DNA from 2 places in the Vibrio sp. NH-7 genome. Region 1 is predicted to be linked to the other one. Evidence: riboswitches for the same ligand, from Rfam matches in the RefSeq annotation. Region 1 holds a riboswitch; the other holds the start of a gene.
The links. A riboswitch is a leader RNA that binds a small molecule or an ion and turns the genes downstream of it on or off. The one in region 1 is predicted to bind cyclic di-GMP.
Positions count from the first base shown of each region.

Region 2: it holds a riboswitch for cyclic di-GMP, as region 1 does, so the genes downstream of both, ACUALS_RS05090 (TfoX/Sxy family DNA transformation protein) here and gbpA (N-acetylglucosamine-binding protein GbpA) in region 1, are expected to answer to the same signal.

Region 1 covers NZ_CM132188.1:423,278-427,700, reverse strand. The annotation lists gene ACUALS_RS16255 (helix-turn-helix domain-containing protein) at 1-678, opposite strand, end outside; gene ACUALS_RS16250 (hypothetical protein) at 889-1,131, opposite strand; gene ACUALS_RS16245 (DUF3820 family protein) at 1,173-1,388, opposite strand; gene ACUALS_RS16240 (helix-turn-helix domain-containing protein) at 1,480-1,833, opposite strand; cyclic di-GMP riboswitch class I at 2,158-2,246, shown strand; gene gbpA (N-acetylglucosamine-binding protein GbpA) at 2,310-3,773, shown strand; gene ACUALS_RS16230 (hypothetical protein) at 3,804-4,283, opposite strand; gene ACUALS_RS16225 (winged helix-turn-helix domain-containing protein) at 4,268-4,423, opposite strand, start outside.
Region 2 covers NZ_CM132187.1:1,068,728-1,073,150, reverse strand. The annotation lists gene torD (molecular chaperone TorD) at 167-814, shown strand; gene purR (HTH-type transcriptional repressor PurR) at 1,030-2,037, shown strand; cyclic di-GMP riboswitch class I at 2,183-2,269, shown strand; gene ACUALS_RS05090 (TfoX/Sxy family DNA transformation protein) at 2,471-3,064, shown strand; gene ACUALS_RS05085 (TVP38/TMEM64 family protein) at 3,235-3,930, shown strand; partial or broken gene ACUALS_RS05080 (putative signal transducing protein) at 3,927-4,231, shown strand; gene ACUALS_RS05075 (alpha/beta fold hydrolase) at 4,228-4,423, opposite strand, start outside.

The DNA of each region.
Region 1 (4,423 bases):
AGAGGTGCCATGTCGCTGCTCCATAGCCAACTCGTTGTCGCTATTGCACGATTCATAAAACTCTTTCACTAATCGTTGAATCCGCTGTTGGAGCTTGTGATTGGTAGGTAACGACATCAACCCTGTCGCCATCACCAGTTTTTCGTCATTTTTGGAAAAGTGGGTGTGGAAGAAGGTGTTTACGACCTGCTGCTGGAAGAACTGCTGAATAGGCCCCCCTGCAATCCACGAAAACGAGGAAGAGATTTTGAGTTTGATGCGATTACCCGGCATCAACTCAATCACTTTGAGGCGATCAAGGTGCGCCAGTTTTTGAATCAACTGAGGCTCACTGAGGTTGTATTGAGTTAGGATTTGTTCAAAGCGATAACCATTGGTGATACAAACGGCGACCAGCAGTAGCGCCTTATCCACCACTAACTGTTTTTCCTGCTCCCAAGTCAATGAAGAAAGGTTTTGACCCTCTTCTTCGGCAAGTTTAAACAGCGCTGTCATTTCCAGGTCAATCAAGCCACACACCGCAGACAAACGCTCAAGGCTCATGCTGCCACCGTTAGAGAATAGGCGCTTCACCGAACCTTCACTCAAATCCAGCGCTTTGGCGACATCTTGGTAATTCACACCGTGCGATTTTAATTGCTTTTTCAGTGCCTGAATCACCTGTTCACACTCTGACATCCACCTCTCCTTGATTAATCAACGGGCTCACAACCAACCTCTTGTGAATGTTGGCCATATGACAGCTCACGGAGGTATTTTTCGCAGGTTTGATGTGATATTTCAACCGCTAATTTGGCGGAAAAAAGAGTCAGCCTTAACGGTCTGACTCTTTTTAATAGGAGTGTTCTTGGGGAGTGTAACGATGCTAAAGCAAATTACACGCGTTGATTAGTTTAAGTGATGCCCACTGTTTTTTGCGAGTTTTTGCATTGCTTCAGCGAACGTTGTTGTTTTGCCTTTCGCTTTAACTTGCACAACCCTATACCCCATTTTTTCCAACGCGTGGCGCTCTGCTAACACAGCTTTATCATCTTGTTGGCTACCTTGTGCTGGCTGGTGGATATAACAACCCTCAAGTTGGCCATCCTCAACCAGTTGGTGATGCCTCAATGCATCGATGTCAAAATTCATAGTCAATATTGTCGTTCTAAGTGGAGAGTTTTTTTGGTAGGTTACATGCGCTTTAAAGGCTTAACAACGGTATCTAAGCCTTCTATTTTTAGCGCTAGGCATAGCTTAAGGAGGTCACCAAGCTCCCCTTCAGGGAAACCTTTTTTATCAAACCAAAGCAAATACTCTTCAGGCAAATCAATCAAGACACGCCCAGCGTATTTCCCAAATGGCATTTGCACTCTGGCTAATTTGAGCAAATTTTCTTTTTCGAGCATGACAAACAGTCTGGTTCATTTAAGTTGGCCAAGCATAGCATGTTCATCTGCCACTCTCTAATGTGTGACGTGATAAAGCCTATTTCACAGGCTAGGCATCATGCACTGTGTGCGCGTATTCCACGACAACCTGATTACCTTCGATGTAGGCATTTTGTATTTCACCATCCACGGTCATTCTGCTTTTCAAGTAAACCACTCTCGGGCCTGCTTCGCGGTGCTCTTTAAGCGATGGGAAAGTATGTTTGGGCTCTAGATGCAGATGACGACAAAAATGGCTGACAAAAGACATCGTCATCGGACGCTCACCACGAAGAACTTGTGAGAACGTCAACTGATTCATACCCAGTTTTTTGGCAAATTCCATTTGGGTTAAGCGCATTTTCGATTTCTGTGACATCCACGTTTGGTAAAGCGCTTCTCGGTCTTGTTCGGTGAATTCCATTGTTGTTCCCTGTATTGGTAGCATCAATAAATTGTCGGCACTTTTATCCAAGTGGATGTCAGGTCAGCGTTAACGGAGCTTAAAGGTTTGGTTGATATTGAAGAAAATAGGCATGGATTTGCGACGAATAAAAGCGGGAAAAATCATTCACAAATCAAATATAAATGAGAAATAAAGCATTGATTATCAATATTTTATTCAGCTTATCATTGAAAAATAATCAAGTTAATTCATGTCAGAAATTTCAAATCGAGATTGCCCTTCCACAAACGTAATCGGATCGTCGCTTTTAAACAAAACTATCACTACATTTCGCGTGCTCAACTGCACTTCTGGCAAACTATCTGAAAAGTTAGGACGCAAAGTCTCCGGTCTGTCGACTTACTCAAGTCTATGATAGCGGGACCGCCACCCAAGTCGGGTGCCATCATGCCAGGGTGTCATCTTTTTATTCAGCGAATGTATAAGGATAGATGATGAATCAACTCCCTCAAAAAACGCTCATTGCTTTAAGTCTAGTCACTGTCAGTGGAACGGCCATTGGCCACGGCTATGTTTCGGCATATGAAAACGGCGTAGCTGCAAGCCGCGCTGCACTATGTAAATTCCCAACCAGCGACACCAACGAAAAGAATGCGCAATGCGGTGCCATTCAATATGAACCACAAAGTGTCGAAGGGCCTGACGGCTTCCCAGAAGCGGGCCCCCGTGATGGCAAAATTGCGAGCGCAGAAACCTCTCTCGCCGCCGCATTAGATGAACAAACCGCCAGCCGCTGGGTGAAGCGCCCTATTCAATCCGGTCAACAATTCTTTGAGTGGACGTTTACCGCCAACCATGTAACAAAAGACTGGAAATACTACATCACCAAGGCAGATTGGAATCCAAATCAGCCGCTTGCTCGTCAATCATTTGATTTACAGCCTTTCTGTGTTGTCGATGGCAATATGGTGCAACCACCAAAACGTGTCAGCCACCTATGTGATGTCCCAACACGTGAGGGTTACCACGTAATTCTTGCGGTGTGGGATGTTGGTGATACGGCGGCCTCTTTTTACAACGTTATTGATGTGAAATTTGATGGGGATTTGCCTGTTGATCCTGATTGGCGCCAAGGTGGACAGATCAATCCAACCATGGATCTGAACGTCGGAGATACCGTTTTTACACGCGTATTTGACCAAAGTGGCGAAAACATCAGTTACCGAACGCAGATCGTCATTAATAGTGAAGAGCAAGGCAAAGCGAATCAGTGGTCTTTTGCCCTCGCAGACAAAATCAACCAAGAGCAAAACCTCATCCGCTCTGGTGAACGCAAAGAAGATGGCGCTTTTGCCCCTGTGTATGGTTCGAACCCGATTTACCTAAAAGCGGGCTCTTCACTTGAGCGTGTTGAAATAGGCTATGACATTGTAACGCCTGAACCAGAGCTCGATTTGAGTGTTGAAGGCTTGCAAGATAAGTACACTGTGACCGAAGACGCCACCGTACTTAACCTTGAACTCTTGGCGACAGGTGATCTAAACGCTGAACTGACGGTGTACAACCATCACAAGGAGTCATTGGCTTCATACTCGGGCAAGTTAGAAGACGGGGCGGCTCAGTCAATAGAACTAGCGTTATCGAAATCAGAGCCTGGACATCACATGCTTGTTGTTGTGACCAAAGATGACAAAGGCACACTGGTAGGACAAGAGACTTTGGACTTCCATTTGGTAGAAGAGCAAACACCACCGCCATCAGGAGACTATGACTATGTTTTCCCTAACGGTATGGAAAGCTACACGGCGGGAACCAAAGTACTTGCGAATGATGGCAACATCTATCAATGCAAAGCGTTCCCGTACTCAGGATACTGCGTGCAGTGGTCGCCATCAGCCAACCACTATGAACCGGGAGTTGGTTCACATTGGGAGTCGGCTTGGGACAAACTGAAATAACCATGTTACAAGGGGCGACGTCGCCCCTTTTTAGATCTGATGGCACGCGATATTGAGGTCTTCGCTTCCGCTTTTACCATAGAAGAACAGTTTCTTACCTTCGATATAGAAATGTAAGTCAGATTCGAAACTCGCTAGACTGTTTTTATCTCGAACAAATGTCGGTGACTGCTCTGGTTTTAGATTCCAGTCCACCCCCGTAAACCTCTGCTCCATTCTTTGCCCCGTCACTTTGTTGTTGGCCATTAAAACAACCTCATAAGGTTCAACTAGCCCAGACTTATGATGCAAAGCCCCTGATTGGTAATAGAGCACGCTATTGTTGGTTGGGAAATACATGGTGGTGAGTTCATCTACCTTCGCATACTGCTTGTATGCTTCAGAGCTGAAGCCTGCTTTGGTTTCCGAGCAATGCCAACGCGTACCACTAAAATCAACATCACTCAAAGAGTAGTAATAAAGACCAAAACCCGTTAAAACACCAAATAAAAGAGTTAATGCAACTCGCATCTAACCTCCTTGTTATCCAAAGAGCCTGCGATGTTTCTCGCCAGTTGATGCTTATCGACACGGAAGAAGTGCAACATGTGATTACGCTTGCCTGTGGCTTGCTGTAGCCAAACCGTCAATGTGACTTCGTCTGGCTCATA
Region 2 (4,423 bases), on a different replicon from region 1:
ATTTGTTACTTTAAAACCAAGAAAGATGATTTTTTCTTGATTCAAGACAAACCTAGGTCATCTGTTCATATTTTTCCATTTTTAGACTCAATTCTATACAGCTGACATTATCGCTGTTCATCTTTATTGGGTACACTAAACGCAGTTATTTTAGGAGCCTGACCTAATGCAAGAAATTAAATCATTCAATGAAAAACGCGCGGAAATCTATTGGTGGCTATCGAGCTTATTGGCGAAAGAGCTCACTCAAGAGGCGTTAGACCAATACCATTCAGCCGAGATTCGTTCGTTTCTCTCTGGGCTTGGCGACAACCCAGACCTAAAACCTTCTGTCGACAACTTAGTTGATGCACTAAATCGACTTATGGACCGTGAAGACGCGCAACTTGAGTTAGCCGCAGATTTTTGCGACTTGTTCCTTAAATCAGACAGAGACTCTGCCCTTCCATATGCCTCTATGTATGTGGGCAAAAGCGGACTACTTAATGACGAGCCAGCAAGAGAAATGGAAGCACTAATGCAAAAGCATGGCGTCCAAGTTGATGAAAGCCTAAACGAACCTGCGGATCATATCGCGATTGAACTCGACTTCCTTGGTAATCTGATTATTCGCTCGAATGAGCTTGAAAGTGATGGTGAAATGGAAAACGCACTTGAAGAGCAAGACAAGTTCATCAACCACGCACTACTTAATTGGGTGCCAAAGTTCGCCGCTAAGTGCAAAGCTTTAGATGATTTCGGATTCTACTCTGCCATTGTGATGTTAATGGTTGCGTTTATGGAACTTGACTCTCGCTACCTAAAAGGCGAATAAATACGAGCTTTTGTGACCACGAGCAGGGAACAAAAACGTTTTTATTTGCGCTTAGTTTGTTTGCGGTCTAGAATCGTGACCGCAAACGATAAAAATGAACGAATTAAATACAAACCGCTAATTATAAGCGGTTTTTGTGTTTCTGATACTTTCTGCCAGATTATCCTACACTTAGGAATATTGTTTCGTGGCAGTCATCGACAGGACAAAACCTTATGGCCACCATAAAAGACGTAGCGCGCTTAGCCGGCGTATCAACAACTACTGTATCTCACGTAATTAATAAAACGCGTTTTGTTGCCGAAGCGACCCAAGAAAAGGTCATGGAAGCAGTAACAGAGCTAAACTATGCGCCTAGTGCCGTTGCTCGAAGCTTAAAGTGTAATACAACACGAACGATTGGCATGCTGGTGACTCAATCAACAAACCTCTTCTTTTCAGAAGTTATTGATGGTGTTGAGAGTTACTGTTACCGCCAAGGTTACACGCTGATTTTGTGTAATACCGGCGGCATCTATGAGAAGCAACGCGATTATATCCGCATGCTTGCAGAAAAGCGCGTAGACGGCATCTTGGTAATGTGTTCTGACCTCACAGAAGAACTCAGCGAAATGCTTGACCGTCATAAAGACATTCCTAAAGTGGTCATGGACTGGGGTCCTGAGAGCTCACAAGCTGACAAAATCATCGACAACTCAGAAGAAGGCGGCTATCTAGCGACTAAATACCTGATTGAGCGTGGCCACAAAGATATTGCTTGTTTGAGCGGGCACTTCGAAAAAGCAGCATGTCAGGAGCGTATCGCAGGCTTCAAGCGAGCAATGAACGAAGCGAACTTGGCAGTTGATGAAGACTGGATCCTTGAAGGTAACTTTGAATGTGACACTGCAGTCCTAGCCGCAGACAAGATTGTTGCAATGGATAAACGCCCGAGTGCCGTTTTCTGCTTCAATGATACGATGGCACTGGGTCTAATGAGCCGCCTACAACAAAAAGGTATCCGCATTCCAGAAGATATGTCCATTATTGGTTACGACAACATCGAGTTAGCGGAATACTTCTCTCCACCGCTCACGACTGTTCACCAACCGAAACGACGTGTCGGTAAGAACGCGTTCGAAATTTTGTTAGAGCGTATCAAGGACAAAGAACACGACAAGCGAGTGTTTGAGATGCACCCTGAAATTGTCGAGCGCTGTACCGTGCGCAACCTCAACAAATAACATCATCACTCAGCGCCTGACTCTTTGATTAATTATCAGTCAGGCGCATATAACCCGCCAAATTACTGGACTAAGATCACATTTACTCACTACAAGTGTGATACTTACCTCAAATATTATTTATTCTTAACTTGTTCGATCAATGCCACGAACAGGGCAAACCATTTCGAAAGGATGGGACGCAAAGCCTCCGGCCTTAAGTATACTTATACAAGGTAGCGGGGTTGCCGATGGCAAAAATGCAAAACTAGTACATTAAGCTTTCTCGTAAACTGGACGCGTCTCAATACTGAGTATGAGCAGACATGGAATTCGTCGAGATTTTACGAAGTGTTTTCTTGTATGACACCTTACTGACAAAATTTCTGCATTATTTTGCTAATCTCTCGGACCTGAATTGGTGGCGTATACATATACACCGAGAAAATACAGCATGGATAAACCAATACTTAAAGACTCAATGAGACTATTTGAGCAACTTGGTCAAATTAAGTCTCGTTCAATGTTTGGCGGCTTCGGCATATTCGCAGATGAGACGATGTTTGCTTTAGTGGTCAACGATAAGCTTCATGTAAGAGCGGATGCTCAGTTAATCAAACAGTGCAATGCCCTTTCTTTGGAACCCTACGTCTACAAAAAACGTGGTTTTCCCGTTGTGACTAAATATTTTGCTTTAAGCGATGACATTTCCTCAGACAATGAAAAAACACTGGCATTGGCAAGACAAGCGCTGATCGCAGCAAAAGAAGAGAAAAAAGTACAATCGAAAGCGAAACCAAATCGCTTGAAAGACCTACCCAACCTGCGCTTGGCAACGGAAAGAATGCTAAAGAAAGCCGGGATTGACGATGTCGAATCTTTAGAAGAAGCGGGCGCTGTTAAAGCGTACAAGGCGATTCAATCGACACACTCAGCAGAAGTGAGCGTTGAACTGCTGTGGGCACTAGAGGGAGCAATCAGGGGCACACATTGGTCTGTTATACCACAAAGCCGAAGACAAGAACTACTGAATAAATTGAGCAACTAGCTCAATCAATCGATGAAAAAGCCAGCACTTGCTGGCTTTTTTAGTCTCTAAGGAAATATTTTCTTCTCGCTCTCGTTCTTATTGTCTATATCAATCATTCCCTATACTAACTTAAGTATGTAACTATAGGGTCAGAGTTATCCTTGCGAAGAGTATTAAAGGACGCGATTATGAATAAAAAATTGATCTTGGGGATAGTCTTAGTTGCGCTTATCGCCTTTCTGGCGATGAACTTTGGACAATACCTGACGCTTGAAAATGCGAAAGCTCAGCAGCTTGCACTCTCAGATTACATCAGCGAAAACTTCGTCTTCGCCGCATTGACTTACTTTTTCGCCTACGTCGCCATAACCGCGTTTTCCATTCCTGGAGCAGCCGTTGTTACGCTTCTGGGCGCTGCGCTCTTTGGGTTTTGGACAAGTTTGCTGTTGGTCTCTTTCGCCAGCACCATTGGTGCCACGCTCGCCTTTTTAAGCAGCCGTTTCCTATTGCGAGACTGGGTGCAAGGAAAGTTTGGCGATAAGCTGAGTGCGATTAACCAAGGTGTAGAGCGTGATGGGGCGTTTTATCTATTCTCACTAAGGTTGATTCCTGTCTTCCCTTTCTTTCTTATTAATTTACTCATGGGATTAACGCCTATTTCGGTAGCTCGATTCTATTTTGTCAGCCAACTAGGTATGTTACCCGGCACAGCCGTTTACTTAAATGCGGGTACTCAGTTAGCGCAAATCGAGAGCCTTTCTGGCATTGTCTCGCCTTCTGTCTTAGCGTCATTTGCTTTACTGGGTCTTTTCCCAGTCATTGCGAAATGGGTCATGAATAAAATTAAATCATCGCCATCCGCACAAAATGGCTCGGCGTCATGAAAATCTACTCAGCGAGTAATCCCCCCGAAGCTCACATTGTCTGTGAGCTTTTAAAGTCTCAAGACACAGCTGTGAAGTCCGTGGTGAAGGGATATTCGGGTTGCAGGGAGAAGTCCCATTTGGTGAAAACAGCGAGCCTTATGTTTGGCTTTTAGAACCAAATAAGTGCAATAAGGCGAATGAGATCATCGACCAATTTAGGACAATGCAAAATGGTAGTGACTGGCACTGCAGTCAATGTGGAGAAGTCAACGAATCACAATTTGGGGTTTGCTGGCAATGCGGCACCGCGGCAGATTAAGTCGCCTTAATTTGCTGTTGTATAAAGGCAATCGAATGCTGATTGAACTCTTCCGGACGCTCTACATTACATACATGTCCACAATCAGGAATCTCAAGCAATTGACTCTGTTGGTGAACGGCAACCATCTCTTTCACTGGCTTAATAAACATGTAGTCTCGCTCTCCCATTAGATACAGCGTCGGAATTGGC